DNA from 3 places in the Jejuibacter sp. L23 genome. Region 1 is predicted to be linked to each of the others. Evidence: predicted binding sites of a transcription regulator. Region 1 holds the regulator's gene; each other region holds the start of a gene.
What was found. Region 1 encodes sigma-54, which starts transcription at its own class of promoters, with help from an activator protein. Its sites were predicted from a motif close to GTTGGCACANNTTTCGCTNT; they were not measured.
Positions count from the first base shown of each region.

Region 1 (10,369 bases):
GTTCACCAGATCCATACGCCAGTCAACCGCATTCTGCATGGCGGACCAGAAGAAGCCGGCGTCGATGCCTTTCCAGGTCACGCCCACCAGCGCGCCGCCCAGAATCCCGACGGCGACAAAAATCACCGATAGCAGCGGCAGCGAAATCATACCGGCCCAGAAGCGCGGCGAAACGACCCTGCGCAGCGGATCCACCGCCATCATCTCCATACTGGAAAGCTGCTCGGTGGCCTTCATCAGGCCGATCTCCGCCGTCAGGGCGGAGCCCGCACGCCCGGCAAACAACAGCGCCGTCACCACCGGCCCCAGCTCCCGCAGCAGCGATAGCGCCACCATCATGCCAAGACTGGTTTCCGCACTGTAGGTGGTCAGCACCAGATAGCCCTGGAGCCCCAGCACCATCCCGATAAACAGCCCGGAAACGATGATAATCATCAGCGACAGTACGCCAACGTTATAGAGTTGCTTAACCAACAGTGGGGCGTGTTTACGGAATTCCGGCTTGCCCACCAGCGCGTTAAACAACATTAACCCGGCACGCCCGAACGCGGCGCAGGTCGCTATCCCACGACGGCCGAACGACGCCAGTGCATTTAGAAGCATGAGTGGCTCAACTCCCTGTTCCTGTTAGATCGTGTTGGTAGTCCCCGGCGGGGTAGCGGAACGGAACCGGACCGTCGGCGATGCCGTCCAGGAACTGGCGCACCCGGGGATCCTGATTATCCGCAAGCGACTGGGGCGAGCCTTCAGCCACCACCCGACGATCCGCGATAATCCAGGCGTGATCCGCGATGCTCAGCACCTCTGGCACGTCGTGGGAAACCACAATACAGGTGACACCCAGCGAGCTGTTCAGCTCGGAGATCAGCTTCACCAGCACTCCCATGGTAATGGGATCCTGACCGACAAAAGGCTCATCGAACATGATCAGATCCGGCTCAAGCGCGATAGCGCGCGCCAGTGCTGCACGGCGCGCCATACCGCCGGACAGTTCGGAAGGCATCAGCGACGCCGCGCCCCGCAGTCCTACCGCCTCCAGCTTCATCATCACCGTGCTATGCAGCAGCGGCTCCGGCAGCCGGGTATGCTCGCGCAGCGGCCAGGCCACGTTTTCAAATACGGTGAGATCGGTAAAGAGCGCCCCGGACTGGAACAGCATACTCATCCGTTTGCGCACCTGGTAAAGCCGCGAGCGTGACATGGCGGGTATGTTTTCTCCGTCGAAGAGAATCTCCCCGGTATCCGGCGGGATCTGGCCGCCGATCAGGCGCAACAGCGTCGTTTTACCGATGCCTGAAGGGCCCATAATCGCCGAGATCTTGCCCCGGGGTACCGAGAGCGTAATCTCGTCAAAGATACGCCGCTCCCCTCTCGAGAAGCTGACTCCCCGAACCTCGACCAGATTCGTCTGCGTCTGGCTCATCAATTGAGTTCCTGTTTACCGCATAAGATTCGCTCTGTGGCAGAGCATTCATCAAAACCCCGCATTCTTACAGAAGAATAACGCGCCGGGTTAGCTAAAGCTGGCATTTGTTTTACTTTTTCCCTTCTAAAAGTCAAAATTAAGAATTAAACGCAACTAACACAGAACTGTATGCGCGCCCGGGGTTTCCAGCCAATGGACCGGCGATTATACCTTCCTTGAGGATTCTGCATGCTTTTAGCTACGGCTCTGTTAATCATCGGGTTACTTCTGGTTGTTTATGGCGCAGACCGGCTGGTATTTGCCGCGTCGATTCTTGGCCAGAGCCTGGGCGTTCCACCTCTGATTATTGGTCTGACCGTAGTCAGTATCGGTACTTCCCTGCCAGAAATTATTGTTTCGGCGGCGGCGGGGCTGCATGGCCAGTTGGATCTGGCAGTAGGAACGGCGCTTGGCTCTAATATCACCAATATTCTGCTGATACTGGGTCTGGGCGCGTTACTGCACCCCTTTACCGTACATTCCGATATTCTGCGCCGCGAGTTACCCTTAATGTTGGCGCTCAGCGTTCTGTGCGGCTTTTTGCTGTATGACGGCAACCTGAGCCGACTGGATGGCGTGATATTGCTGGCAACCGCCGTGCTTTATCTGCTGTTTACCGTTAAGATTGCCCGTCTCGCCCAACGTCAGGGTAATGATAGCCTGACCAATGAGCAAATGCTGGAATTACCGCGCGGCGTAAGCCAGCCGGTCGCGTTTCTCTGGCTGGGCGTTGCGCTGCTGATTATGCCGGTGGCCACCCGAATGGTGATCGATAACGCCACCGTGCTGGCTAACGCCTTTTCAGTGAGCGAGCTGCTGCCAGGCCTGACGATCATCTCCGTTGGCACCAGTTTGCCTGAGCTGGCGACGGTGATTGCTGGCGCACGTAAAGGCGAGGACGATATCGCCATCGGTAATATTATTGGCGCTAACATTTTTAATATCGCCATCGTGCTTGGGCTGCCGGCGCTGCTCTCGCCTGGCGCCTTTGACCCGCAGGCTATAGTTCGGGACTATGGTCTGATGCTGGTGGTCAGCGTACTTTTTGCTCTGCTGTGCTGGCGTAAGACGCGCCATATCGGACGCACGGTAGGCGCCCTGTTAACCTGTGGATTTTTAATATGGATGACGGTGCTGTTTATCACGGCTCCTCGTCTCGTTGAATAACTGGAAAAGATTATGTCGCAGATTGCTATACCGCCCGGTTTCGACTTTCAGCAAGCGGGTAAAGAGGTGCTGGAGATCGAACGTGAAGGGATTAATCAACTGACGCAGTATATCAATGAGGACTTCTCGCGCGCCTGCGAAATGATTTTCCACTGCCCCGGCAAAGTCGTGGTCATGGGCATGGGGAAATCGGGCCATATTGGCCGCAAGATGGCAGCCACCTTCGCCAGTACCGGCACACCTTCCTTCTTTGTGCATCCCGGTGAGGCCAGCCACGGCGATCTGGGCATGGTAACGGCGCAGGATGTCGTTATCGCCATCTCCAACTCCGGCGAATCCAGCGAGATTCTGGCGCTGATCCCGGTGCTGAAGCGCCTGCGGGTACCGCTGATCTGCATCTCTGGCCGCCCGGAAAGCGCCATGGGGCGCGCCGCCGACGTCCATCTGTGCATTACAGTTCCCCAGGAGGCCTGTCCGCTGGGACTGGCGCCGACCACCAGCACGACCGCAACACTGGTCATGGGCGATGCCCTGGCTGTAGCGCTGCTGAAAGCCCGCGGTTTTACCGCCGAAGATTTCGCGCTCTCCCACCCCGGCGGCGCGCTGGGGCGCAAACTGCTGCTACGGGTTAACGACATTATGCACACCGGCGATGAAATTCCCCGCGTCAGTAAAGAGGCGACACTACGCGACGCGCTGCTGGAGATCACTCGCAAAAATCTGGGGATGACGGTTGTCTGCGACGACGATATGACCATTGAAGGCATCTTCACCGACGGCGACCTGCGCCGGGTATTCGACACCGGCGTCGATCTCTATCAGCTCCATATCACCGATGTGATGACCTCAGGCGGTATTCGCGTACGTCCGGATATTCTGGCCGTCGATGCACTCAACCTGATGCAGAGCCGCCATATCACCTCGGTGATGGTTGCCGATGGCGACAAACTACGCGGTGTGTTACATATGCATGACTTACTGCGCGCTGGCGTAGTGTAAAGAAGGATAAGCGGTAATGAGCAACCAGGAAGCAATGCTTGCCACCTGTTATGGTCCGGTAAGCTCGCAGGTCATGAATCGGGCGCAGAATATTCGCCTGCTGATTCTCGATGTCGACGGCGTGATGTCCGACGGCCTGATCTATATGGGCAACAACGGCGAAGAGCTAAAAGCCTTTAACGTGCGTGACGGTTACGGCATTCGCTGCGCCCTGACCTCCGATATCGAGGTGGCGATCATCACCGGACGCGATGCGAAGCTGCTTGAGGATCGCTGTAAAACGCTCGGTATTACACATCTTTACCAGGGGCAGTCAGATAAACGGCTGGCCTTTCAGGAGCTGTTGCATAAACTCTCATTAACAGCCGATCGGGTAGCATATATCGGCGATGATCTTATCGACTGGCCGGTCATGGCTGAAGTGGGGCTGAGCGTCGCCGTTGCCGATGCCCATCCGCTGCTGCTGCCGCGAGCAGATTATGTGACCCGCATTGCAGGCGGCCGCGGCGCGGTACGCGAAGTGTGCGATCTGCTACTGCTGGCGCAGGGCAAGCTGGAGGAGGCTAAAGGGCAATCCCTATGAGTAAGCTGAAACGTTGGGTCATTATCGGGCTGGCCATTGTGGCACTGGTACTGATCGGCATTAATCTGACCGACCTCGACGATGCTGCGCCTGAAGCCGTGAACAGTAACGAGCCGACCTACAAGAGCGAGCACTCCGACACCGTCGTTTACAACCCTCAGGGGGCGTTGAACTATCGACTGGTCGCTCAGCACGTGGAATATTTCTCCGCAGAAGAGCTTTCGTGGTTTACTCTGCCAGTGATGACCGTTTATGACGCCAACGACGCAAATAAGACCGCCACCTGGTCAGTTCGCGCCGATCGCGCCAAACTGACTAAAGATCGTATGCTGTATTTGTACGGAAATGTGGTGGTAACCGCGCTGGCGCCAGATTCGCAATTGCGTAGAATCACCACCGATAATGCCCAGGTGAACCTTGTGACACAGGATGTTACTTCTGATGACCTCGTCACGCTGTACGGGACCACATTTAATTCCAAAGGCCTGAAAATGCGCGGAAACCTGCGCAGCAAAACTGCCGAGCTGATTGAAAAGGTTAGATCCTCATATGAAATCCAGAATAAACAAACACAGCCTTAATCTCCTGCTGGCCGGTACGCTTTTTGCCGCAGCGCTCCCGGCCTTTGCAGTTACCGGTGACACCGATAAGCCGATCCATATCGAATCCGACCAGCAGTCGCTGGATATGGAAGGCAACGTGGTGACCTTTACCGGCAACGTGGTGGTGACTCAGGGCACGATCAAGGTGAACGCCGACAAAGTGGTGGTGACCCGCCCGGGCGGCGAAAAAGGTAGAGAGGTGGTGGAAGCCTATGGTAAACCTGCCACTTTCTACCAGATGCAGGACAACGGCAAACCGGTGAAAGGGCACGGCAGCAAGATGCGCTACGAGCTTCAGAATGATTATGTCATCCTGACCGGTAATGCATACCTGGAGCAGCTCGACAGCAACATCAAGGGCGATAAGATCACCTATCTCGTAAAAGAGCAGAAAATGCAGGCTTCCAGTGAGAAAGGCAAACGCGTGACAACCGTTCTGGTACCGTCACAGCTTCAGGATAAAAACAATTCCGGTCAGAAGAGTAACTAATTTCGTATGGCAACACTCACTGCAAAGAATCTCGCCAAGGCCTATAAGGGCCGAAAGGTGGTAGAAGATGTCAGCCTGACCGTGGAGTCCGGTGAAATCGTCGGTCTGCTTGGCCCTAACGGCGCCGGTAAGACCACAACCTTCTACATGGTGGTGGGCATCGTCCCGCGCGATGCCGGTAACATCATCATCGACGATGAAGACATCAGTCTGCTGCCGCTGCACGCCCGCGCCCGCCGCGGCATCGGCTATCTGCCTCAGGAAGCGTCCATTTTTCGGCGCCTGAGCGTCTTCGACAACCTGATGGCGGTGCTGCAAATTCGCGACGATCTATCGGCGGAACAGCGTACCGATCGCGCCAACGAGCTGATGGAAGAGTTCCACATCGAGCACCTGCGCGATAACCTGGGTCAATCCCTCTCCGGTGGGGAACGTCGACGGGTCGAAATCGCCCGCGCGCTGGCGGCTAATCCCAAATTTATCCTGCTGGATGAGCCCTTCGCAGGGGTCGATCCCATCTCGGTTATCGACATCAAACGCATTATCGAACACCTGCGCGACAGCGGTCTTGGGGTGCTTATCACCGACCATAACGTTCGCGAGACGCTGGCCGTCTGCGAACGCGCTTATATCGTCAGCCAGGGGCACCTGATTGCCCATGGTACGCCTGATGAGATCCTCAAGGACGACCAGGTGAAACGCGTGTATCTTGGGGAAGAGTTCAGACTCTGATAGGGTAAGGACTGGATGCCGCACGCCCCTATGAGTGCGCGGTTTCATCGAAACATTGACCTGAGGTAGCTTGTTCTGAACATGAAGCAAGGTTTGCAATTAAAGCTGAGCCAACAGCTTGCCATGACGCCCCAGCTGCAACAGGCCATCCGCCTGCTGCAGCTCTCCACGCTGGAACTCCAGCAGGAGCTTAACCAGGCGCTGGAAAGCAATCCCCTGCTTGAACAGAGCGACCCCCTTGACGAAGTCGCGACCACCGAAAGCAGCGACAGCGAAACGCTCGACAGCCGGGATGCGCTGGAACAAGACTCCATGCCCGAAGAGCTGCCGCTTGATGCCAGCTGGGACGAGATCTATACCGCAGGCACCCCCTCCGGTACCGGCACTGACTATGTCGACGACGAACTGCCCATCTACCAGGGCGAAACCACCCAGTCCCTTCAGGACTACCTGATGTGGCAGGTTGAGCTAACTCCTTTCTCCGACACCGATATCGCCATCGCGACCTCTATTGTCGACGCCGTCGACGACACCGGCTACCTCACCATCACAGTCCAGGACATTCTGGACGGCATGGGCGATGAAGAGGTGACCCAGGAAGAGGTCGAGGCGGTACTCAAACGCATTCAGCGCTTCGATCCGGTTGGCGTGGCTGCCCGCGATTTGCGGGAATGTCTGTTGATCCAGCTTTCTCAGTTCGCGCCCGAAACCCCGCGCCTGAATGAGGCGCATCAGATCGTCAACGATCATCTCGATCTGCTGGCCAATCATGATTTTCGCTCGCTGATGCGCGTTACGCGCCTTAAAGAGGAGGTGCTGAAAGAATCCGTCGGGCTAATTCAGTCCCTCGATCCACGCCCAGGCCAGTCGATTCAGACCAGCGAGCCGGAATACGTTATCCCTGACGTGCTGGTCCGTAAGCACCAGGGACGCTGGGTTGTGGAACTTAACGGCGACAGTATTCCGCGCCTGAAGATTAATCAGCAATATGCGGCAATGGGGACCAGCGCCCGTAACGACAGCGACAGCCAGTTTATCCGCAGTAATCTGCAGGAAGCGAAGTGGCTGATTAAGAGTCTGGAGAGCCGTAACGACACCCTGCTACGCGTCAGCCGCTGTATTGTGGAACAGCAGCAGGCCTTTTTCGAACATGGTGAAGAGCATATGAAACCCATGGTGCTGGCCGATATCGCCCAGGCCGTTGATATGCACGAATCCACCATCTCACGCGTCACCACTCAAAAATACCTCCAGAGTCCAGGAGGTATTTTTGAGCTCAAGTATTTCTTCTCCAGCCACGTGAGCACCGAAGGCGGCGGCGAAGCCTCCTCTACGGCTATCCGGGCGTTGGTGAAGAAATTAATCGCTGCGGAGAATCCCGCCAAGCCACTGAGCGACAGTAAGCTCACCGCCATGCTCTCCGACCAGGGGATTATGGTGGCGCGCCGAACCGTTGCGAAGTACCGAGAGTCTTTATCGATTCCTCCGTCTAACCAGCGTAAACAACTGGTCTGACTCAACAGATAAGGAAGACACTATGCAGCTCAACATCACTGGACAAAACGTCGAAATCACCGATGCATTGCGCGATTTTATCAATCCAAAATTCGCCAAGCTGGAGCAGTATTTTGATAGGATCAATCAGGTCTATATTGTGTTGAAAGTGGAAAAGGTTTCCCACGTCGCGGAAGCGACGCTGCACGTCAACGGCGGAGAGCTGCACGCCAGCGCGGAAGCTCAGGATATGTACGCGGCCATTGATGGCCTGATCGACAAGCTGGCGCGGCAGTTAACCAAACATAAAGATAAACTGAAACAACACTAATTGTCCGGGCGTTTCTGTGACCCGTGCGGCTCGCCATTGCGGCGGGCCGTTCCCGCAGAAGGCTTAGGTGAAATTATGATGAACAATGATTTAGCGCTGCAACTGAGCAATGTCCTTAACCAGGAGTGTACCCGAAGCGGCGTCCCGTGCCAGAGTAAAAAGCGGGCGCTGGAGGTAGTCAGCGAGCTGGCTGCCAAACAGTTGGGGTTGGCTCCCCAGCTCGTGTTTGAGGCTGTACTGACCCGGGAGAAAATGGGGAGTACCGGTATCGGTAACGGTATCGCCATCCCCCACGGTAAGCTGGAAGAGGATACCGAACGCGCCGTGGGCGTCTTTATTAAGCTGGAGACCCCCATCGCCTTCGATGCTATCGATAATCAGCCGGTGGATTTGCTGTTCGCGCTGCTGGTGCCGGCGGACCAGACCAAAACGCATCTGCATACGCTGTCTCTGGTAGCTAAACGGCTGGCGGACAAAACTATCTGCCGTCGGCTGCGAGCGGCGCAAAGCGATGAAGAGCTTTATCAGATCATCACTGAAGAAAACCTGGATGTTGAATAATAAACATTCCGGCAGGAATCACGGCCGCGTAGCAACGCGGTCGATTAATGGGGGGAGAGACTGCACATGGTGCTGATGATTGTCAGCGGCCGTTCAGGTTCAGGGAAGTCCGTGGCACTGCGCGCGCTGGAAGACATGGGCTTTTACTGCGTCGATAACCTGCCGGTCGTGCTACTGCCGGAACTGGCGAATACGCTGGCTGAGCGCGGTATTTCGGCGGCGGTCAGTATCGACGTCCGTAATATGCCGGAATCGCCGGAAATCTTTGAACGGGCAATGGACAGTCTGCCTAAAGCCTTTTCGCCGCAGTTGCTGTTCCTGGATGCCGATCGCAATACCCTGATTCGCCGCTACAGCGATACCCGACGCCTGCATCCGCTATCCAGCAAAAACCTGTCGCTGGAAAGCGCTATCGACCGTGAAAGCGACCTACTGGAGCCGCTGCGTTCCCGGGCCGACCTCATTATCGATACCTCGGAAATGTCGGTACACGAACTGGCGGAGATGCTCCGTACCCGGCTGCTGGGCAAGCGGGAACGCGAGCTGACCATGGTCTTCGAATCCTTCGGCTTTAAGCACGGTATTCCCATCGACGCCGATTACGTCTTCGACGTGCGCTTCCTGCCGAACCCGCACTGGGATCCCAAACTGCGCCCGATGACCGGTCTGGACAAGCCTGTTGCCGCCTTCCTGGACCGGCACACCGAGGTGCACAACTTTATCTATCAGACCCGCAGCTACCTTGAGCTCTGGCTCCCTATGCTGGAGACCAACAATCGTAGCTATCTGACTGTCGCCATCGGTTGTACCGGGGGTAAGCACCGTTCGGTCTACGTTGCCGAACAGCTGGCGGACTATTTCCGCTCCCGCGGCAAGAATGTGCAGTCGCGCCACCGAACCCTGGAAAAGCGTAAAACATGACCGTCAGACAAACCGTTGAAATCACTAACCGACTGGGCATGCACGCCCGGCCGGCGATGAAGCTATTCGAACTGGTACAGAGCTTTGATGCCGAAGTTCTGCTGCGTAACGAGGGCGGCATCGAGGCGGAAGCCAGCAGCGTTATCGCCCTGTTGATGCTGGACTCCGCTCAGGGAGGCCACATCGAAATCGAAGCCAGCGGCCCCCAGGAGCAGGAGGCGTTAAGTGCCGTTATCGCGCTGTTTAACGCCGGTTTTGACGAAGAGTAACCCCTTCCCCGACTTTCACATCTCTTGCGAATAAACCTGATTCAGATCAAGCCAACCTGATGTTGGCTTTGCTGTTTGTGCCCCTGCTTCTATCATCAGATTAATCCTAACTTCGGCTTAAGGTTTTATTAAGAAAACCACTGCCGTTGAGTCTTTATTTAAGTTCAACGTTCATACTATCAACCGTGTTACTAAATTCGAAACGGGAAGGTTTCCATGGCTGACAGCGTAGTTCGACTCTCTGATGTAGCCCCTTTAGGGACGGGCCGTCATCGTAAATGCTATCTGCATCCTGGCAACCCTGACCGCTGCATCAAGATTGTCTACAACCAGGAGAGCGGCGGCGATAAAGAGTTGCTGCGCGAGTTGGGATATTATGCTCATTTGGGGCGTCGTCTGAAAGACTGGTCAGGTCTGCCAGCCTATCACGGTACCATTGAAACCGATCTCGGCACCGGCTACATCTACGACATCATCAAAGATTACGACGGTCATACCTCTGTCTCTCTGGACGAATTTGCCCGCCAGTGCAGGGAGAACGGCGATCTGAGACTGCTGCGCCAGACGCTGCTCCAGTTGAAGCGCTGGCTCGCCGAGCACCGCATCGTCACCATGAACCTGAAGCCGCAGAACATTCTGTGCCGCCGCCTTAGCCCCACAGAGGTCATGCCGGTGGTGGTGGATAATATCGGGGAAGCCTCCTTACTGCCGCTGGCAACATGGTCACGCTGGTTCTGCCACCGCAAACAGGCACG
Region 1 covers NZ_CP138199.1:4,680,071-4,690,439, forward strand. The annotation lists gene mlaE (lipid asymmetry maintenance ABC transporter permease subunit MlaE) at 1-603, opposite strand, end outside; gene mlaF (phospholipid ABC transporter ATP-binding protein MlaF) at 611-1,423, opposite strand; gene SCU88_RS22315 (calcium/sodium antiporter) at 1,655-2,632, shown strand; gene kdsD (arabinose-5-phosphate isomerase KdsD) at 2,645-3,631, shown strand; gene kdsC (3-deoxy-manno-octulosonate-8-phosphatase KdsC) at 3,648-4,214, shown strand; gene lptC (LPS export ABC transporter periplasmic protein LptC) at 4,211-4,795, shown strand; gene lptA (lipopolysaccharide ABC transporter substrate-binding protein LptA) at 4,764-5,306, shown strand; gene lptB (LPS export ABC transporter ATP-binding protein) at 5,313-6,038, shown strand; gene rpoN (RNA polymerase factor sigma-54) at 6,120-7,553, shown strand; gene hpf (ribosome hibernation promoting factor) at 7,576-7,863, shown strand; gene ptsN (PTS IIA-like nitrogen regulatory protein PtsN) at 7,939-8,424, shown strand; gene rapZ (RNase adapter RapZ) at 8,491-9,345, shown strand; gene npr (PTS phosphocarrier protein NPr) at 9,342-9,614, shown strand; gene yrbL (PhoP regulatory network protein YrbL) at 9,831-10,369, shown strand, end outside.

Region 2 (10,369 bases), 1.4 Mb from region 1:
TAAAATCGTCAATCGCTATCCTGGATTAAAACCGCGTTGTGGAAGGCATATCGCAACCTGCTGTGCCCTGATGTAAAAAAGCCCCGACCAGCGGGGCAAACGGACTAACGTACCGGAAAGGCTCCGGCTAAAGGCATACCGCGCATCCTGCGCGGGAGAGGTTAAGGTTATTACAGCTCTCTGAGCAGTGCGAAGGCCTGAGGTACCTGCCCTTCACTGACCACAAAAGCACACAGCTTCTGGGCCTGGTCGAAACCTTTGGCGATCAGCCCTTCCGGCCCTGTAGAAATCTGCCAGTTAAGGTCGTTTCGCCGTGTTTCCCCCGCCAGCTGTAAGGGCAGTTCCGGGGTTTTGATTTTCACCAGCATCGCTGGCAGCTTCAGGCTGGCATTCTGACCGAGTAGATTTTTCGCCAGGGTCATGGCGCCCAGCAGTATTGGTTGCAGAAATGGCATCAGGCGGCCATTGATTTCGGCACAGTCACCCAGCGCATAGATATGCTCCCGGGAGGTACGCAGCCCGTCGTCCACCACAATCCCCTGATTCACCGTCAGACCGGCGCGTCGCGCCAGATCGCTGTTGGCATGCAGACCAATAGCGGAAATAGCTTCATCCACTTCCAGTACCCTGCCGCTGGCCAGGCGAACTTCCAGCCCGGTTGCGCCGCGCTCAAGCATCAATAGTTGCTGACCGGTAAGAATCTCAATCCCCATGGCGCTGAGCTTATGCTGCAGACGCCCGCTCACTTCCGGCGGCAGTAGCGAAGCCAGCAGGCTGGGGCTGTTATCAACCACGGTCACCTGCTTACCGGCGCGGCAGAAATCCATCGCCAGTTCACAGCCAATCAAACCACCACCAAGAATCATGACCCGACGGGCATCTATCAGCCGCGACTCACAGGCGCGGTACTCCTGCTGGCTGTTTAGGGTCAGCAACAGCTCCCGCCCCTCGACTGGCGGCAGACGCGCCGACGAGCCGGTGGCCAGCACCAGGCTGTCGTAGTGCCACTGCTGACCGTTGCCTTTAACCACCCGGTTATCGGCATCGATATCCGTAACCCAGGTGTCCGGCACCAGCCGCAGGTTAAACTGTTCGGCGAATTCTCCTGCGCGCTGACGGGTCATTTCGTCCGCCCGCTGCCCCTGACTCATCACATGGCTGAGATCGGGCTTGTTGTACTCATCGATGCTGTCAGCGGCAATCAGGGTCAGCGGCACCCCGGCATCGAGCTTACGGATACTTTTGACCAGTTGTCGGGCCGCGAAGCCCGACCCGATAATGACGATACCCTGACTCATTTTGCCTCCGAAGCCAGTACATCGAAAACATCTTTACCCAGCGAACATTCGGGGCACAGGAAGTTATCCGGCACCTCGCTCCAGGGCGTGCCCGGCTCAACGCCCTGCATCGGTTCGCCCTGCTCGGGATCGTAGATCCACTGGCAGACGCTGCACTGCATACGCGGCCCCAGGTCGGCGCAACCGACACTTGCCGACTGCTCCGGCTCGCTGCTGGCGCTTTCCGCCGTCGGGACGCTGGCGGTCTGAGGCAGCGGAGACAAGGCCCACTGGCGGGCGATTTCCCGGCCGTGCTCGCGGCACAGCGCCAGCGCATCGACGTCCGGGCGCCATTTGGCCTTCAGGCTCAGGGACATTTCAAAACCGGCATCCTGCAAACGGGTAGAGAGCCGGTCCACCGCACCGCCGCTCCAGCCGTGTGAACCAAAGGCGCTGGCGCGTTTGTTACGGAAACGAAGACCGGTCATCTCTTCTACCAGACCCGCGATTTTCGGCATCATCACGTTGTTCATGGTCGAGGTGCCCGCCAGTACCCCTTTAGAGCGGAAGACATTGGTCAAAATTTCGTTTTTGTCGTGACGCGCCACGTTGAAGATTTTTACCGCCACGCGTGGATCCACTTCGTTAATTCCCTGTGCGATAGCGTCGGCCATCATGCGGGTATTGTTGGACATAGTGTCGTAGAAGATGGTGATGCGATCTTCCTGGTAGTCCGCCGCCCACTTCAGATACAACTCAACGATCTGGGTCGGATTATCGCGCCATACCACGCCGTGAGAGGTGGCAATCATATCGACCGGCAGGTTAAAGCCGAGGATTTCAGTAATTTTCGGCGTCACCAGACGGCTGAACGGCGTCAGGATGTTGGCGTAGTAGCGCTGGCACTGCTCAAACAGCTCAGCCTGGTCTACTTCGTCGTTGAACAGGTGTTCGTCACAGTAGTGCTGACCGAAGGCGTCGTTGCTGAACAGCACTGCATCGCCGGTCATGTAGGTCATCATGCTGTCCGGCCAGTGCAGCATCGGGGTTTCAACGAAGATTAGCTGTTTGCCATTACCGATATCCAGAGTATCGCCGGTTTTCACTACATTGAAGTTCCACTCCGGGTGATGATGATGGCCGGTAATGGAGTCCACGCCGTTGGCGGTACAGTAGATCGGCGTATTGGGGATAGCGGCCATCAGCTCAGAGAGCGCACCCGCGTGATCCTCTTCGGCGTGGTTAATAATGATATAATCGATCTTCTCAAGGTCGATTTCCGCGCGCAGGTTCTGCACGAATTCACGGCTAAATTTGTGGTCAACGGTGTCGATAAGGACGTTTTTTTCTTCGCGGATCAGGTAGCTGTTGTAGCTGCTGCCTTTCAGGGTTTTGTATTCGGTGCCGTGAAAATCACGCACTTCCCAGTCACGCTGCCCGACCCAGTGGATGTTGTTCTTAACGTGAATAGCCATTGTTAACCTCGATCAATGATGTACTGACAAATAAGTGTGTTGTCTGTCATATATCAGGATCCGTGCCAACTTTTTAATTTATTGATTTATGAAGATAATTTATTTTTAGACAATTTTTTGATTGTCATAGTGACTATACCTATAATTGTCATATTGACATCCAATACAGTCATAATGACGACAAGGGACAACCGATGAGCCTCTCCGTTAATCTACTGGCGAAAATCGCTATTGAGCTCCAGAACGGCATCAGTCAGGAAAACCGCTTCCAGCGGCTGATTAGCACCCTGCGTGAAGTACTGGACTGCGACGCCTGCGCCCTGCTGCGCTACGAGCAGCAACAGTTCCGGCCACTGGCCATCGACGGCCTCTCTCCCGACGTATTGGGGAGACGCTTTGCCCTGGAAGCACATCCACGCCTGGAGGCTATCGCCCGCGCCGGGGATGTGGTGCGCTTCCCGGCGGATAGCACACTGCCCGATCCTTACGACGGACTGATCCCGGACCAGGAGGTACTGAAAGTGCACGCCTGCGTGGGGTTGCCGCTGTTCGCCAGCCAGACGCTGATCGGCGCCCTGACCATGGACGGCATGAACCCGACCCAGTTCGACACCTTTAGCGATGAGGAGCTGCGGCTTATCGCCGTACTGGCAGCCGGCGCCCTGAATAACGCCCTGTTGATTGAACAGCTGGAAAACCACGATGTTCTGCCCGTGCCCCATCAGGGAAGCAAAGCCCCGGATAGCGAGATGATCGGCCTGTCACCGGGCATGATGCAGCTTAAGAAAGAGATTGAGATTGTCGCCCCTTCCGATCTCAACGTACTGATTAGCGGCGAAACCGGTACCGGGAAGGAACTGGTGGCCCGCGCCATCCACCGGGCTTCGACGCGTGCGGAAAAGCCGCTGGTCTATCTGAACTGCGCCGCGCTGCCGGAAAGCGTGGCGGAAAGCGAACTGTTCGGCCACGTGAAAGGCGCCTTCACCGGCGCTATCAGCAATCGCAGCGGTAAATTCGAAATGGCCCACGAGGGCACGCTGTTTCTGGATGAGATCGGCGAGCTTTCTTTACCATTGCAGGCCAAACTGCTGCGGGTGCTGCAGTACGGCGATATCCAGCGGGTGGGAGACGATCGCAGCCTGCGGGTCGATGTACGGGTACTGGCCGCCACCAATCGCGACCTTAAGCAGGAGGTGTTGGACGGCAACTTCCGCTCCGATCTGTTCCACCGCCTGAGTGTATTCCCGGTGTCGGTCCCGGCGCTGCGCGAGCGCGGCGACGATATCGCCCTGCTGGCTGGTTTTTTCTGCGAGCAGAGCCGCCAGCGTCTGGGTCTGACCCAGGTAGTGCTGAGCCAGGGAGCGCTTCAGCGCCTGCTGCACTACGGCTGGCCTGGCAATATCCGCGAACTGGAACATGCGATTTATCGCGCCATCGTACTGGCCAGAGCCACCGGCTCCGGCAGCGAGGTGGTGCTGGAGCCCGGCCATTTCGCGCTTAACGACCCGTCTCATTCCCCGACTTCTCTGGCACCGGTTGTCAGCATCCCAGAGCCTGCGCCCCTGGGGCTGTCGCTGCGCGATGCCACCGACGACTTCCAGCGTCGCGCCGTGCGCCAGGCCCTGACGCACAGCCACGGCAACTGGGCAGCCGCAGCCAGAGAGCTCGATGTCAATGTCGCCAACCTGCACCGGTTAGCTAAGCGGCTGGGGATTAAATAACGGTGAACATTTTATGCCAGATAGCCCGTTCCCCCTGTTATTCCGCCGAAAATAGACCAGACTTTAAGGAGTGAAGCGAAGCGTAAGGCAGGAGGCATTATGAGCTGGCGTCATCTTCTGGTCGCCGTGGCGGCGACCCCGGAAAGCGATCGACTGGTGGAAAAAGCGGTCGAACTGGCGCGCCCGTCGGGGGCGCAGATTACGCTGTTAACGGTCACGGCGGATCCGGAACTCTATAATCAGATGGCGGCGCCAATGCTCGGTAGCCTGCGGGAACTGCTGCGCGAAGAGAGCCAGATGTTTCTGGATGGATTATGCCAACGAGCGGGGTATCCCATTGCGAAGACGCTTATCGCCAGCGGCGAACTCAGCGAATATCTGCGCCATCTGTGTCAGCACAGCGATATCGATCTTATTATCTACGGCAACCATAATCAGAATCTCTTCGGCAAGGCGCTCTGTTCGGCCCGTTCGGTGGTGGCGACCAGCTGCGTGGATGTGCTGCTGGTCGCGCTGAACTAGCGTTTAACCCCCGCCATCGCCGTGATGGCGTCCGGTCGCCGTATCCGTAGCTGACTACGGGGAATGACCGCCTTTAGGTCCCGCACAAAACTACGCTGCCAGTGGTTGATATCATTAGACTTCACCACTTCCAGCATCTCACCGTGGCGCGCCAGGCGTTCGGCCAGCGGCATGGTCAGCGCCCGGTGCATCGCGCTGGCGACATCGTCCCTGTCGTAAGGATTGACGATTAGCGCCGAGGTTAACTCCTGAGCGGCACCGGCAAACTCAGAGAGCACCAGCACCCCGGGGTTTTCCGGATCCTGCGCCGCGACGTACTCCTTAGCCACCAGGTTCATACCGTCGCGCAGCGGCGTCACCAGCCCCACATCGGCGTGGCGGAACACCTTCATCAACAGACGTCGTTCAAAGTGCTGGTTCAGGTAATAGAGCGGCGTCCAGCCCAGTTGTCCGTACTTGCCGTTAATCCGCCCAGCCTCGGTCTCCAGTTGGTGACGAATATCCTGATAGGCCTGAACATCGCCGCGCGAGGTGGGCGCTATCTGGGTATAGCGGATATTGCCCCGGTGCTGCGGGTAGTTTTCCAGCAGCGCCTCAAAGGCCTGGAAGCGTTCCGGCAACCCTTTGGAGTAGTCCAGACGCTCTACCGAAAAGATATTGCGGATGTTACCCAGCTCCTGCTTAAGCTCCACCAGCCTGGGCGGCAGCGGCTCCGCCGCCTGTTCGGCGATCTCATCCGGTTCAATGCCGATGGGATAAACCGCAGTACGGAACGAGCGGCCCCAGGCGCTGTGCTGATGCGAGCCAACATGAGTCAGCCGGGTCTGGCTGGCGACGCTTTCAAGGAACGCCAGCCGGTCCCCTTCGGTCTGAAAGCCCAGCAGATCGTAATCACACATACGCTGTAGCAGTTCGGTATGGGGCGGCAGCGCGTTAAAGATCTCCGGCGTCGGGAAAGGTATATGCAAGAAGAAGCCGATGCGATTGTCCACGCCGCGCTGGCGCAGTTCGCTGGCGAAAGGCAGCAGATGGTAGTCATGCACCCACAGGGTATCGTCGGGCTCCACCAGCGGACGCAGCTTTTCCGCCAGGATGCCGTTAACCTCCAGGTAGCCCTGCCAGGCCTCACGCTGAAACTTGACCAGATCGAGCCGGTAGTGGAATGCGGGCCACAGTACTGCATTGGAAAACTGACAGTAATACTGTTCGTAATGCTGCTCGCTCAGATGAAACGAGGCCCAGGTAATATTACCGCTGGTCTCCTGCTGTAGCGGCGCTTCTTCATCGCCGGTTTCACCACTCCAGCCAAACCAGAGACCTCCCGATGATTTCAACGCACCGAGAATGCCTACAGCCAGCCCGCCAGCGCTGCACTTTCTGTCATCCGGCGTTGCGATACGGTTAGAGACTACGACTAAACGACTCATGACCTGACCTCCTCATGGTGAAATTATCGTTTTGCTGCCCGTTCTGGCTGACAACCTGCGCCAGCCAGCGATGCACCTCGCCCACGCCGGACAGACGAAGCTGCGCCCGGGTTTCTCCCTCCCCGACTTTAATACTTATCCCATGCAGCCGGTTGACGACATCGAACCCGCTTTCATCGGTTAAATCATCGCCAACAAACAGCGGTCTGCGGCCGTTAAACGGCGATTCGCTCATAAAGTCCTCGATAGCCGCGCCTTTATTGACCGCCTGCGCCTTAATCTCTACCACACACTTGCCGGGCTGAAGCACCAGCGCCGGATGCTGAGCCACTACCCCCTGAGCCAGCGCCATCACGGCTGCGGCATGCTGAGGCGCCTGGCGATAGTGCAGCGCAAAAGCCGCGCCTTTGTTTTCAAGCCAGGTATCCTCAAGGGGGGAAAGCCCGTGGGTCAGGCTTTCCTGTAGTCTCGCGACCAGTGCGGGTGCGAGTTCGAAACGGTGGGTCTTACCATGGATATCACGGCGTTCTGCGCCATGCACGCCCGCCAGCGGTAAACGCAGCGGAGCAGCCAGCTCATCCAGCTCGACTATGGAGCGCCCTGAAATCAATGCCACAGCCCCCTGTGTCAATTCTGCCAACTGCCCCAACAGCTGGCGAACTGGCTCCGGAATAAAGACCTGCTCCGGGCGCGGCTGAATCTCTGCCAGGGTACCGTCTAAATCGAAGAAAAAGCCGAAATGGCCAGGAATGAGGGGCGGTACAGATGAATCGTCAGTCACCTTCTGTCTCCTCCTTATGTGATATGGATGATAAGCCAGGCGTTACCTTTGATTATCATTCAACCATGTAAGTATAGACAGCATGGCAAAGCTCGCCATAATTGATTATAGCCTCAGGGCGCGGTGTGTCTGACGTTACGCTTTCAAATAAAAGAAAATCCCCGCCGGGAAGGGCCAGGGATTGATAACTTTTCGCTATGGTTCAGTCCCTGCGTCGCGCAGGGCTGCCGGGCGCGGCGTCACGTCCGGCCCCATATTCCATCATTGACTCCGTTTAAGGCACCAGCAGTACTTTGATGGATTCGCCGCTGGCCGCCATGGCAAATCCCTGCTCCCACTGTTCCAGCGGCAGGGTATGGGTGACCACCCCTTCGGCCGTAAACAGCTTGCGGGCAAAAAAGTTGATCACCGTTTCATAGCAGTGGGGACCAAGGTGCGAACCGCGCACTTCCAGCTCTTTACGATCCCCGATGATCGACCAGTCCACCGTGGTCTCTTCGCCAAAAACGCTGAATTCCACATAGCGCCCGAGCTTGCGGATCATCTGCAGCCCCTGCTTTACCCCTGCCGGGTTACCGGTCGCTTCGATATACACATCGCAGCCGTAGCCGTCGGTCAGCTGTTTCACTTTACTGATGGCATCCTCTTCCAGCGGGTTAATCACCAGATCGGCCCCCAGCTTACGCGCCAGCTCCAGCCGTGCCGGTACCGTATCCAGTACGATAAACAGTTTAGGGTTTTTCAGGCGCGTTGCCTGAATCATCCCCAGCCCCAGCGGCCCGGCACCGGCCAGCACCACCACATCATTAAATTCGATGGTGGCGCGGTTTACCGCATGCACCGCGCAGGCGAAAGGTTCGATCAGCGCGCACTCCTCGTGGGTCAGGCTGTCGGGGATACGGTGCACCCGGCTGTTAGGCTTAAAGATCATATAATCCGCCATACCGCCATCGGCGTCTTCGCGCTGGAAGCCGTAGATGTCGTGCTTTTCGCACATCCAGTATTTGCCATCCTGACAGAAGCGGCACTTGTTGCAGGGCACGATCTGCTCGGCGATCACCCGCTCCCCCACCTTGACGTTAAAGTGTTCCAGCGCTCCGGGACCGTAACCCACCACGGTGCCATAGAATTCATGTCCCACCACCACCGGCGTTTTGACCCAGGCGGGCTGGCTGTCGCTGCCCCAGTACATGGGCGCGCCGTGGTGGCAGTGCACATCGGACGCGCAGATGCCGCAGGCGCCCACCTTAACCAACAGTTCGTTGGAACCCGGCTCCGGCAGCGGCGCCCGCTCCAGGCGATAATCTTTCGGGCCATGATTCACCAGACGTTTAATCTCTTTGGGTAAGTTTTGCATGGTTGCTCTCTCCGGGAATGTTAACGTTAACATTTATCGATAAAAAGTAGGGGCGCGCACGCCCCGGTTATTTAGCGTCGCTTCATCGAGCTCATCCAGATAGCGGCAAGGATGATGGCACCTTTAATCACATTCTGAACGTAGGGGGAGACTCCCATCAGATTGAGGCCGTTATTGAGTACCCCCAGCATCATCGCCCCGACCAGGGTGCCGATAATCGCTCCCCTGCCCCCGGCGATGGCGGCGCCGCCCAGAACCACGGCGGCGATGGCGTCCAGTTCGAAACCTTCACCGGCATTGGGTTGTCCGCTCATAAGGCGCGAACTGAGCACCAGTCCGGCCAGCGCCGCAGTAAAACCGCTAATCACGTAAACCAGCAGCCGCACTCGCGGTACCCGAATACCGCTCAGGCGCGCCGCTTCGACGTTACCGCCCACCGAATAGAGATGGCGACCAAAGGGCATATGGTTAAGGACTAACCAGGCCAGCAGATAGACCAGCAGCATCACCAGAATCGGTACCTGGATCCCAAACAGCGTGCCGCGCCCCAGCCAGGAGAAGGCGTCCGGCAGACCAGAAATCGGGTAGCCGCCGGTGTAGATCAGCCCCAGGCCGCGGGCGATGCCCATGGTCGCCAGGGTGACGATAATCGGCGGCATCCGCAGCCAGGCGATACAGCTGCCGTTAATGGCGCCAAAAGCGGCGCCCACCGCCAGACCGGCCAGCATCGCCAGCGGCACCGGCACGCCAGCCACCATCAGCCCGGCGGCAACGGTGCCGGAAAGCGCCATCACCGGCCCCACCGACAGATCGATACCGCCGCTCAGAATGGCGCAGGTCATCCCCACGGCGATAATGGCGTTGATCGACACCTGGCGCGCCACGTTGGTCAGGTTATTGGCGGTCAGAAAGTTATCGTTAATAAAGATCATCAGCACAAACAGCACAATAAAGCCGATGAACGGCAGAAATGCCGGATGATGAAGGCAGCGGTCCAGCCGACTGCGCGTCGCAGGCCGCGTTCCCTGAACGCCCTGAGACTGTGGAAGCGTACTCATGATGCATTCCCCGTAGCCTGTAACATAATGGTGCCGGCATCGATCTCCGGCCCGCTCAGCTCTGCGGCGACTTCACCGCCGCGAAATACCAGTACCCGATCGCATACCCCAATCACCTCCGGCAGTTCCGATGAGATCATGATGATGGCGATCCCCTTGCGGGTAAGCTGACGCATCAGCTGGTAGATTTCAGCCTTGGCCCCCACGTCGATTCCGCGGGTCGGCTCATCGAAAATCAGCACCCGACAGTCGTGATTCAGCCAGCGGGCGATCACCACCTTCTGCTGATTGCCGCCGCTCAGGGTATTCACTTCGGTATCGGCATCCGGCGTGCGCACCCCGACCCGCTCAATCAGTTTTGCCACCTGCGAGCGGTCCTCTGCGCCGTGTACAAACCAGCGCAGCCAGCGGGCGTTTTTGTTCAGGGTGATATTGCGCGCCACGCTGAATGACAGCACCAGTCCGCCGGTTTTACGGCTTTCCGGCAGCAGACCTATGCCCTGGGCCAGCGCGTCAGCCGGGCTGCGCAGCCGAATCTCCCGGCCGTTAAGCCGCACCGTTTTACGCCAGCAGGGGCGCGCGCCAATGAGTGCTTCGACAGTTTCTGTGCGCCCGGAGCCCACCAGACCGGCAAAGCCGAGAATTTCGCCAGGATGTAGCTGAAATTCGATGGGCCGGGCTCCGCGACCGGGCTGGAGCGAGGCTTCCAGCAGCGTGGTCGCGGTATCTACCGGATGATCCTTCGGCGGAA
Region 2 covers NZ_CP138199.1:3,242,705-3,253,073, forward strand. The annotation lists gene norW (NADH:flavorubredoxin reductase NorW) at 171-1,298, opposite strand; gene norV (anaerobic nitric oxide reductase flavorubredoxin) at 1,295-2,752, opposite strand; gene norR (nitric oxide reductase transcriptional regulator NorR) at 2,947-4,473, shown strand; gene uspC (universal stress protein UspC) at 4,573-4,995, shown strand; gene otsA (alpha,alpha-trehalose-phosphate synthase) at 4,992-6,422, opposite strand; gene otsB (trehalose-phosphatase) at 6,397-7,203, opposite strand; gene SCU88_RS15495 (alcohol dehydrogenase catalytic domain-containing protein) at 7,478-8,560, opposite strand; gene SCU88_RS15500 (ABC transporter permease) at 8,632-9,618, opposite strand; gene SCU88_RS15505 (ATP-binding cassette domain-containing protein) at 9,615-10,369, opposite strand, start outside.
Region 2: norV (anaerobic nitric oxide reductase flavorubredoxin) is a predicted target of sigma-54. The motif match lies at 2,803-2,822, and genes of this name have one in related genera.

Region 3 (10,369 bases), 530 kb from region 1:
CTCGACCCCCAGTTCCTGAGCGGCCTTCTGCAAAAAGTGGCGCGCCAGTCGTGGAATATCTTCGCGTCGCTCGCGCAGGGGCGGCAGATGAACGCGGATTACGTTCAGGCGGTGGAACAGATCCTCACGAAAGGTGCCTTCCTGCACCCGTTGCTCCAGATTCTGGTGGGTGGCGGCAATAATCCGTACGTCCACTTTCACCGGCGCATAACCACCCACCCGATAAAACTGGCCATCGGCCAGCACGCGCAGCAGGCGGGTCTGAACATCCAGCGGCATATCGCCGATCTCGTCCAGAAACAGGGTGCCGCCGTCGGCCTGCTCGAAGCGCCCCTGGCGGATCTGGCTGGCGCCGGTAAAGGCCCCTTTTTCGTGGCCAAACAGCTCAGATTCAATCAGATCGCGCGGGATAGCCGCCATATTCAGGGCGATAAATGGTGATTTTTCCCGCGGGCTGTGACGATGAAGGGCGTGGGCGACCAGCTCTTTACCGGTGCCTGACTCGCCGTTAATCAGCACGCTTATTGACGAGCGCGACAGACGCCCGATAATCCGAAACACGTCCTGCATGGCTGGCGCCTCACCGATAATATCGGCGGCGGGGCTATTAGCCTGAGTCAGGCGCGGCTGCTGCTGCTCCTGATAGTGGTTAATGGCGCGTTCCACCAGGGCTACCGCTTCGTCGATATCAAAGGGTTTAGGCAGATAGTCGAAAGCGCCCTGCTGATAGGCGCTGACGGCGGCGTCCAGATCGGAATGGGCGGTCATAATGATGACCGGAAGCATGGGATGACGCTGTTTAATCTGTTTAAGCAGCGTGAGCCCGTCCATACCCGGCATGCGAATGTCGGAAAGCAGAACATCCGGGGTCTGTGTGGCAAGGGCGTCCAGTACCTGATGGCCGCTCTCAAAGGCGGTACAGCTAATGCCAGCGCTGGTGAGCGCTCGCTCCAGTACCCAGCGGATGGAGCTATCGTCATCGACTACCCAGGCTATCCCTCGTTGCATAGTGACCTCTATTCAGGCGCTTATTTACGGATGGGCAGATAAACCGAAAATTCGGTGTGTCCCGGCCAACTGCTAAATTCAATTTTTCCCGAGTGCTGATCGATAAGGCTGCGGGCGATAGAGAGCCCCAGCCCGGTCCCCCCTTCGCGGCCGCTGACCATGGGATAGAACAGCGTATCCTGCAGGTGGGGGGGAATACCGGGGCCGGTATCTTCAACATCAATGCGTGCCGCCAGGCGGTAGCGCTCGCCGTGCAGGGTCAACTGGAAGGCGGTACGGGTGCGTAGCGTAATTTCGCCGCCCTGTTCGCCCAGCGCCTGGAGCGCGTTGCGCACGATATTCAGCAGCACCTGTTCAAGCTGATCGGGGTCGTGGGTCAGATCCGGCAGACTGGGGTCGTAGTCACGCACCAGGGTGACGTTTTCCGGCAGCTCCAGCTTCACCAGATTCACTACCCGCTCGGCCACCTTATGGATGCTGTCAGTAATATGCATCCCCGGCTGCTGAGGCCCCAGTAGCCTGTCGACCAGATTACGCAACCGGTCGGCCTGCTCAATAATAACGGTGGTATATTCCGTAAGCGTTGGGTCAGGCAGGGCGCGATTAAGCAATTGTGCCGCGCCGCGCAGCCCGCCGAGCGGATTTTTTATCTCGTGCGCCAGGCCGCGTACCAGGTCACGGGCCGCCACCTGCTGGGCGTGTTGCAACTGCTCCTGGCTGAGTCGTCGCTGGTTATCCATTGGGGACATCTCCAGCAGAATCAGGCTATCCGGCATACGCTGCGCTGATAGCGAAAGAATATGGGCGCGACCGTCAATCACCAGCGTGACCTCATTATCGATAAAGCCCTGGCCGGTATTCAGGCTTTCGCGCATCAGTTCGATATTCAGCGAAAAATAGCTAAGAAGCTCCGGCAGCGGCGCACCGAACAGCTTGCGCGAACTCTGCGCCAGCAACTGCTGGGCGGCGGGATTTGCATAGTGTACGGCAAGTTCGTCATCCACCAGCAGAATGCTGTTCATCAGCGAATTCAGGATAAGCCCTGCATCGGGCTGTGTGCCATTTGCCATTATTAGCCCCCTTCCAGCTATTGCACTATTTTAGTGCATACTGGTGTTCGCTTCATTAATAGCCTGGCCCCGGGCGGTATTCTTTGCCGCTACACAGGGTACTAATGAACCGTACACGCAGGTACATGGGAGAAAAAAGCCCATCAGAGATGGGCTAAACGTTTCCACGGCAACAAAAAAATCGTCTGCTGCGCCCAAAAGATGGCAGGCGCAGTCAGTAACATCTTAAACGCTGTAGTACAGTTCGAATTCAACCGGGTGCGGCGTCATGCGAACGCGGTCGTTCTCTTCAAGACGCAGGGCGATGTAGGCATCGATAGCGTCGTTGGTGAACACGCCGCCTGCCGTCAGGAACTCGCGATCGGCATCCAGGGCTTCCAGCGCTTCTTCCAGAGAACCGGCAACCTGCGGGATCTCTTTAGCTTCTTCCGGCGGCAGGTCGTACAGGTTTTTATCCATCGCTTCACCCGGGTGGATCTTGTTCTTGATACCGTCAAGACCGGCCATCAGCAGGGCGGCGAAAGCCAGGTACGGGTTGGCAGCCGGATCCGGGAAGCGCACTTCGATACGGCGAGCCTTCGGAGAAGTGACGACCGGGATACGGATAGAGGCGGAACGGTTACGGGCAGAGTAAGCCAGCATGACCGGCGCTTCATAGCCAGGCACCAGACGCTTGTAAGAGTTGGTGGTTGGGTTGGCCAGGGCGTTAATGGCTTTCGCGTGCTTGATCACACCGCCAATGTAGTAGAGCGCCATTTCGGACAGACCGGCATATTTGTCACCTGCGAACAGGTTATTGCCGTCTTTTGACAGAGACATGTGGCAGTGCATGCCGGAACCGTTATCACCGAACATCGGCTTGGGCATAAAGGTTGCGGTTTTGCCGAAGCGGTGCGCGACGTTGTGGACCACATACTTATAGATCTGAATTTCGTCCGCTTTCTTGGTCATGGTGTTGAAGCGGGTTGCCACTTCGTTCTGACCTGCGGTCGCGACTTCGTGGTGATGCGCTTCAACCACCAGACCCATCTCTTCCATGGTCATACACATCACGGAACGGATGTCCTGAGCGGAATCTACCGGCGGAACCGGGAAATAGCCGCCTTTCACACCCGGACGGTGGCCTTTGTTGCCGCCTTCGTATTTGGTGGAAGAGTTCCAGGCGCCTTCGATATCGTCGATGGCGACGTGAGAGCCGGAAATGGAACTACCGAAACGGATGTCGTCGAACAGGAAGAATTCCGGCTCCGGCCCGAACAGCACAGTGTCGGCAAGACCGGTAGCGCGCAGGTAGTCTTCAGCGCGCTTGGCGATAGAACGCGGGTCGCGATCGTAGCCCTGCAGCGTGCCCGGCTCCAGAATATCGCAGCGGATAAGCAGCGTCGGCTCTTCATAAAACGGGTCGATCACGGCGGTTGACGGGTCCGGCATCAGTACCATGTCGGATTCGTTAATGCCTTTCCAGCCACCGATCGAGGAACCGTCGAACATTTTGCCTTCTTCAAAGAAGTCCTGGTCCACCTGATGGGAAGGAATGGTGACGTGCTGCTCTTTTCCTTTAGTATCGGTAAAGCGCAAATCGACAAACTTTATTTCGTGCTCACTCAGCAGCGTCATAACGTGTTCTGCGGACATAGGTAACTCTCCCGGATTTGTCATTGTCGTCGTGGTACAACTTTTGTTTAAAGTGGCTTTTCGCCTTGTACAGGCTCTTTATAGATAAAAAAGCGAAAAGCGTGCCAACTTTCACATCGCCCCAAAAAGGCGCTATGATGCGCACCGCAGTGAAAAGGGCTGCACCACACTGAACATTATGCACTATAATGGTGCACCCAGAGGATGTCAGGGCACCAAAATGGTGCGAACCTCTCTTTTTCTCTCTCCGTGAAAACGATCACAGACACCAAAAGAAAAAGGTTTCCTGCGATCTGTTCAGTCCTCCGATTAATCCGTGTACAATAACGCGCTATTTCTAATGCCTGAGGCAAAGTTGTGATCGAAAATCTGCGTAACATCGCCATTATTGCGCACGTTGACCATGGGAAAACCACCCTGGTTGACAAGCTGCTGCAACAATCTGGCACCTTCGGTGAGCGTAATGAGCTTACCGAGCGAGTCATGGACTCCAACGATCTGGAAAAAGAGCGTGGGATTACCATCCTCGCGAAAAATACGGCTATTAACTGGCGCGACTACCGCATCAACATCGTTGATACCCCGGGGCACGCCGACTTCGGTGGTGAAGTAGAACGCGTAATGTCGATGGTTGACTCTGTTCTGCTGCTTGTCGACGCAATGGATGGCCCGATGCCGCAGACCCGTTTCGTGACCGAGAAGGCATTCGCCAACGGGCTGAAGCCGATCGTGGTCATCAACAAAGTTGACCGTCCCGGCGCGCGTCCGGACTGGGTTGTCGATCAGGTGTTCGACCTGTTCGTTAACCTGGGCGCTACCGATGAGCAGCTGGACTTCCCCATCGTTTACGCTTCTGCGCTGAACGGTATCGCCGGTCTGGACCATGAAGACATGGCCGACGATATGACCCCGCTGTTCGAAACCATCGTTAAGCACGTGGAAGCGCCGAACGTTGACCTGAACGGTCCGTTCCAGATGCAGATCTCCCAGCTGGACTACAACAGCTACGTGGGCGTTATCGGCATTGGGCGTATCAAGCGCGGCGTGGTGAAGCCGAACCAGCAGGTCACTATCATCGATACGGAAGGTAAACGCCGTAACGGTAAGGTGAGCCAGGTTCTGGGCCACATGGGCCTGCAGCGTATCGAGTCTGCTTCTGCCGAAGCGGGTGATATCATCGCTATCACCGGTCTGGGCGAGCTGAACATCTCCGATACCCTGTGCGATCCGGGTACCGTTGAAGCGCTGCCGCCGCTCTCCGTTGATGAGCCGACCGTTTCCATGTACTTCTGCGTTAACACCTCGCCGTTCTGCGGCAAAGAGGGTAAATACGTCACTTCGCGTCAGATTCTGGACCGCCTGAACAAAGAGCTGGTTCACAACGTGGCGCTGCGCGTAGAAGAAACCGAAGACCCGGATGCTTTCCGCGTTTCCGGCCGTGGTGAACTGCACCTGTCTGTTCTTATCGAGAACATGCGTCGTGAAGGTTTCGAACTGGCGGTATCCCGTCCGAAAGTTATCTTCCGCGAAATCGATGGCCGTAAACAGGAACCGTTCGAGCAGGTCACGCTGGATATCGAAGAGCAGAACCAGGGTTCCGTCATGGAAGCGCTGGGCCTGCGTAAAGGTGAACTGCGCGACATGCTGCCAGATGGCAAAGGCCGCGTACGTCTGGACTACATCATTCCGAGCCGTGGCTTGATCGGCTTCCGTACCGACTTCATGACCATGACTTCCGGTACTGGTCTGCTGTACTCCACCTTCAGCCACTACGATGACGTGCGTCCGGGTGAAATCGGCCAGCGTCAGAACGGCGTGCTGATCTCTAACGGCCAGGGCAAAGCCGTCGCTTATGCGCTCTACAGCCTGCAGGATCGCGGTAAGCTGTTCCTGGGCCACGGCGCGGAAGTCTATGAAGGCCAGATTATCGGTATTCACAGCCGTTCCAACGACCTGACTGTGAACTGCCTGACCGGTAAGAAGCTGACCAACATGCGTGCTTCCGGTACTGACGAAGCCACCACCCTGTCTCCGCCGATCAAAATGACCCTGGAGCAGGCGCTGGAGTTCATCGATGATGATGAACTGGTAGAAGTCACCCCGACCTCTGTGCGTCTGCGTAAGCGTCATCTGACGGAAAACGAGCGTAAACGCGCTAACCGTGGCGCTAAAGAGTAATCTTTAGCCGACGTTGAAAAAGCCTCCGCTACTGCGGGGGCTTTTTTATGACTCCTTGCGTCGGATCAGCATCGATGGCGCAACGCCAAATTTCTGCTTAAACGCTTTACTGAAATGAAAGGTGTCAAAGAAGTTCAGCATATCCGCTACCTGACTCACACCATGGCGCTCCTGCTTCAACAGCGACTGCGCCAGTTCCAGGCGGGCATCCAGGTAGTATTCTCTGGGGCTCTTGCCGGTATAACGCAGAAACAGCCGCCGCAGATACTGTTCGCTGCACTGCATACGCTGCGCCATTTCACTGACCGTCCAGCGCCGTTGAAGGTCGGCATGGATCGCGGTCAGCAGTTTTTCCAGGCGGATAAACTGCGGCTCCCGGGCACCGTTGCGGGCAATCAGGCAGATCCACTGATAGATCATATGGGTCAGTGCGGCCACCGCCAGGTTGTTTTCCATCGATACCGGGCTTTGAATCAGCCGAGCTACTTCCTCAAGTTGATGATTAAATGCGTCACCGTTATATATTAGCGCTGGTTGTGATAAAGGAATATCCATTGCCCCGGTAGGAATAAATTCCATCCAGTATTGCTCCCAGACCAGCCCGTCGCAGTAATAGGATTTAATATCAGTGGGTTTCAGAAAAATAACGCAATTACCGTTAAGCGTAATAACTGAATTATCCTGAAGGATAACTTTACCGCTGCCCTGGAGCGTATAAATCGCCACCCAGGAGTTGGCAATCAGTGGTTTCCGTTTATCACGCGGCCAGCTAACCACGTAGTGGTTATCCGCCAGGGTATGCCACAGTGCCAGAAGCGCGAGGCCGCTTGAGATCACATTTTCTTCAAGAACCAGCGGAATGTTATAGGTAGTTTCGGTTTTTACATCCGAAACACCGTTTTTTCCATTCATTTTATTTCTCCAGAAGAGAATGATGCACCCAACCTGGTTGAAGAGATTAACAGCTCTTCCTTCCTCCGGGGAAACATACTTTCCTGGTTTGAGATTTCAGTCAGCCTGAGCCCCGCCAACCTTCTTCTATTACCTCTGTAATCAGGAATATTGGGGCATAACGATAACTATAGGCCAATGAGATGAACACATTACAACTCGTGAGCTTTTTTGCTTTTACGCTGCTGGTGGCGGTAATCACCTGGTGGAAGCTACGCAAAGATGATACCCAATCCCAGCAGGGATACTTTCTGGCCGGCCGCTCTCTGAAGGCACCGGTTATCGCTGCCTCGCTGATGTTAACCAACCTCTCTACCGAACAGCTGGTGGGGTTAAGCGGGCAGGCCTATAAGAGCGGGATGTCGGTCATGGCCTGGGAGGTTATCTCGGCCATTCCGCTGATCTTCCTGGCGCTGATTTTCCTGCCCAAATATCTGCAGCGCGGTATCGCCACCATTCCGGACTTCATTGAGGAGCGCTATGACAAAACCACTCGTATTGTCGTGGACTGCTGCTTTCTGATCGCCACCGGTATCTGTTTTCTGCCTATCGTGCTCTATTCCGGCGCGCTGGCCCTTAACAGCCTGTTCCACGTGGGCGAATCGCTGGGGATCACCGAAAATGCCGCTATCTGGGGGATGGTGATTCTGCTGGGCTTCGCCGGCATGATGTACGCCGTTATCGGCGGCCTGAAGGCCATTGCCGTCGCCGATGTTATTAACGGTATCGGCCTGGTGATTGGCGGTCTGATGGTGCCGGTATTTGGCCTGATGGCCATGGGCCATGGCAGCTTCCTGCGCGGCGTTGAGCAACTGACCACGGTACACAGCGAAAAACTGAACTCCATTGGTGGCAGTAGCGATCCAGTACCGATCGGCGCGGCGCTAACTGGCCTGATTCTGGTGAATACCTTCTACTGGTGCACCAACCAGGGCATCGTGCAGCGCACCCTTGCATCGAAAAGTCTTTCCGAAGGGCAGAAAGGCGCCCTGCTGACAGCGGTGCTGAAAATGCTCGACCCACTGATTCTGGTGCTGCCGGGGCTTATCGCCTTCCATCTGTTCCAGTCACTGCCCAAGGCGGATATGGCCTATCCGGCGTTGGTCAACGCCGTAATGCCAACGCCGCTGGTGGGCTTCTTCGGCGCGGTACTGTTTGGGGCCATCATCAGCACCTTTAACGGCTTCCTGAACAGCGCCAGCACCCTGTTTAGCTTAGGCATCTACAGCCGTCTGATTAACCCTAACGCCGAAGCCCAGAAGCAGGTCACCGTGGGTCGCTGGTTTGGTCTGGGACTGGCGCTGGTTTCCGTACTGGTTGCGCCGTGGATAGCCAACGCGCCGGAAGGGCTCTATTCATGGATGAAGCAGTTGAACGGCATTTATAACGTTCCGCTGGTTACCATTGTGATTATGGGCTTCTTCTTCCCGCGCATTCCGGCGCTGGCGGCCAAGGCGGCGCTGCTGTTCGGCATTGTTAGCTATATCGTGATCAACTACCTGGTGGATTTCGATTTCCACTTCCTCTACGTGCTGTTTATCACCTTCTGTATCAACGTTGTGCTGATGCTTATCCTGGGCTGGTGGAAACCACGGGAAACGGCGTTCCGCTTTAACGACGCCTTCGCCGTGGATATGCAGCCCTGGCGCCACACTAAAATCGCCGCCGTGGGCGTACTGCTGGGCATGATCGGCGTTTACGCCGGGCTGGCGCAATTTGGCGGCTACCCGACCAAATGGCTGGCGGTGGCTTGCTATGCCGTAGTGGTCGGTATTGTGGGATACCTGATTTATAGCGGTCGCTGTGCAAAACGCGCGGCGTCAAAACTGGCTTGTGACGTTAAGGAGAAATAGATGTCTCGCCCTAACTTCCTGTTTATTATGACTGATACCCAGGCCACCAATATGGTGGGCTGCTACAGCGGTAAGCCGCTCAACACTGACCATATCGACGCCCTGGCGGAAGAAGGCATTCGCTTTAACTCAGCCTATACCTGCACCCCGGTTTGTACCCCGGCGCGGGCGGGGCTGTTTACCGGCATCTATGCCAACCAGTCTGGCCCCTGGACCAATAACGTAGCCCCCGGGAAAAATATCTCCACCATGGGTCGCTACTTTAAGGATGCGGGCTACCAGACCTGCTATATCGGCAAGTGGCACCTGGACGGTCATGACTACTTCGGCACCGGGATCTGCCCGCCGGAATGGGATGCCGACTACTGGTATGACGGCGCTAACTACCTGGAAGAGCTAAGCGAACAGGAGATCGGGCTGTGGCGTAACGGCCTGAATACCCTCGACGATCTGCGCGAAAACAATATCGACGAAACCTTTACCTGGGCCCACCGCATCAGTGACCGGGCGCTGGACTACCTGGGGCGCCCGGAACGCCAGGACGAACCTTTCCTGCTGGTGCTCTCCTATGACGAACCGCACCACCCCTTTACCTGCCCGCCGGAATATCTGGAAAAGTATCAGGACTTTTACTATGACCTGGGGGAAAAAGGTCGCGATAATCTGGAAAACAAACCGGAACACCACCGCCTGTGGGCCCAGGCCATGCCGACACCGGTGGGGGAAGACGGGCTGTATCACCATCCGCTCTACTTCGCCTGCAATGACTTTGTGGATGATGAGATTGGCCGGGTGATCGCGGCCCTGACCCCGGAACAGTGCGCCAACACCTGGGTGATTTACACCTCCGATCACGGCGAAATGATGGGGGCGCATAAGCTCATCAGCAAAGGGGCGGCGATGTATGACGATATCACCCGCATTCCGCTGATCTTCCGCCCGCCTCAGGGTCAGGCCGCGCCGCGTCAGGAAGATGTTCCGGTCAGCCATATTGACATCCTGCCGACCATGATGGCGCTGGCGGGCATCGAACAGCCGGAAATCCTGCCGGGCGGTAATCTGCTGGAGGCCGCTCAGGATCGCGGCGTGATGGTGGAATTTAACCGCTATGAGATCGAACATGACAGCTTTGGCGGCTTTATTCCGGTACGCTGTTGGGTCACCAATCGCTTTAAACTGGTGCTAAACCTGTTCAGCAGCGATGAGCTTTACGACAGGCACGCCGACCCGCAGGAGATGCATAACCTGATCGACGATTCGCGCTATGCTGAGCAGCGTAACCAGCTGCACGACGCCCTGCTGGACTATATGGACAGGATTCGCGACCCCTTCCGCACCTGGCAGTGGGCGAGCCGCCCCTGGCGGCCAGACGCGCAGCCGCGCTGGATGGGCGCTTTCCGCCCGCGTCCGAAAGATGGTTATTCGCCGGTGGTGCGCGACTACGACACTGGTATGCCCACTCAGGGGGTGAAGGTGGAAGAGAAGAAACAGAAGTTCTGATGCTCCCGACAGGGAGGCAACACACAAGGAGACGGCATGAAGATATCACAGCTAGGCGAAGCGCCCGACTACCGCTTTTCGCTGGCGAATGAACGCACTTTCCTCGCCTGGATTCGTACCGCGTTGGGGTTCCTGGCGGCGGGGGTGGGGCTGGATCAACTGGCGCCGAGTCTT
Region 3 covers NZ_CP138199.1:5,208,363-5,218,731, reverse strand. The annotation lists gene glnG (nitrogen regulation protein NR(I)) at 1-1,008, opposite strand, end outside; gene glnL (nitrogen regulation protein NR(II)) at 1,029-2,078, opposite strand; gene glnA (glutamate--ammonia ligase) at 2,304-3,713, opposite strand; gene typA (ribosome-dependent GTPase TypA) at 4,071-5,891, shown strand; gene SCU88_RS24840 (helix-turn-helix domain-containing protein) at 5,937-6,803, opposite strand; gene SCU88_RS24835 (solute:sodium symporter family transporter) at 6,986-8,695, shown strand; gene SCU88_RS24830 (sulfatase-like hydrolase/transferase) at 8,696-10,195, shown strand; gene SCU88_RS24825 (DUF202 domain-containing protein) at 10,232-10,369, shown strand, end outside.
Region 3: glnA (glutamate--ammonia ligase) is a predicted target of sigma-54. The motif match lies at 3,803-3,822, and genes of this name have one in related genera.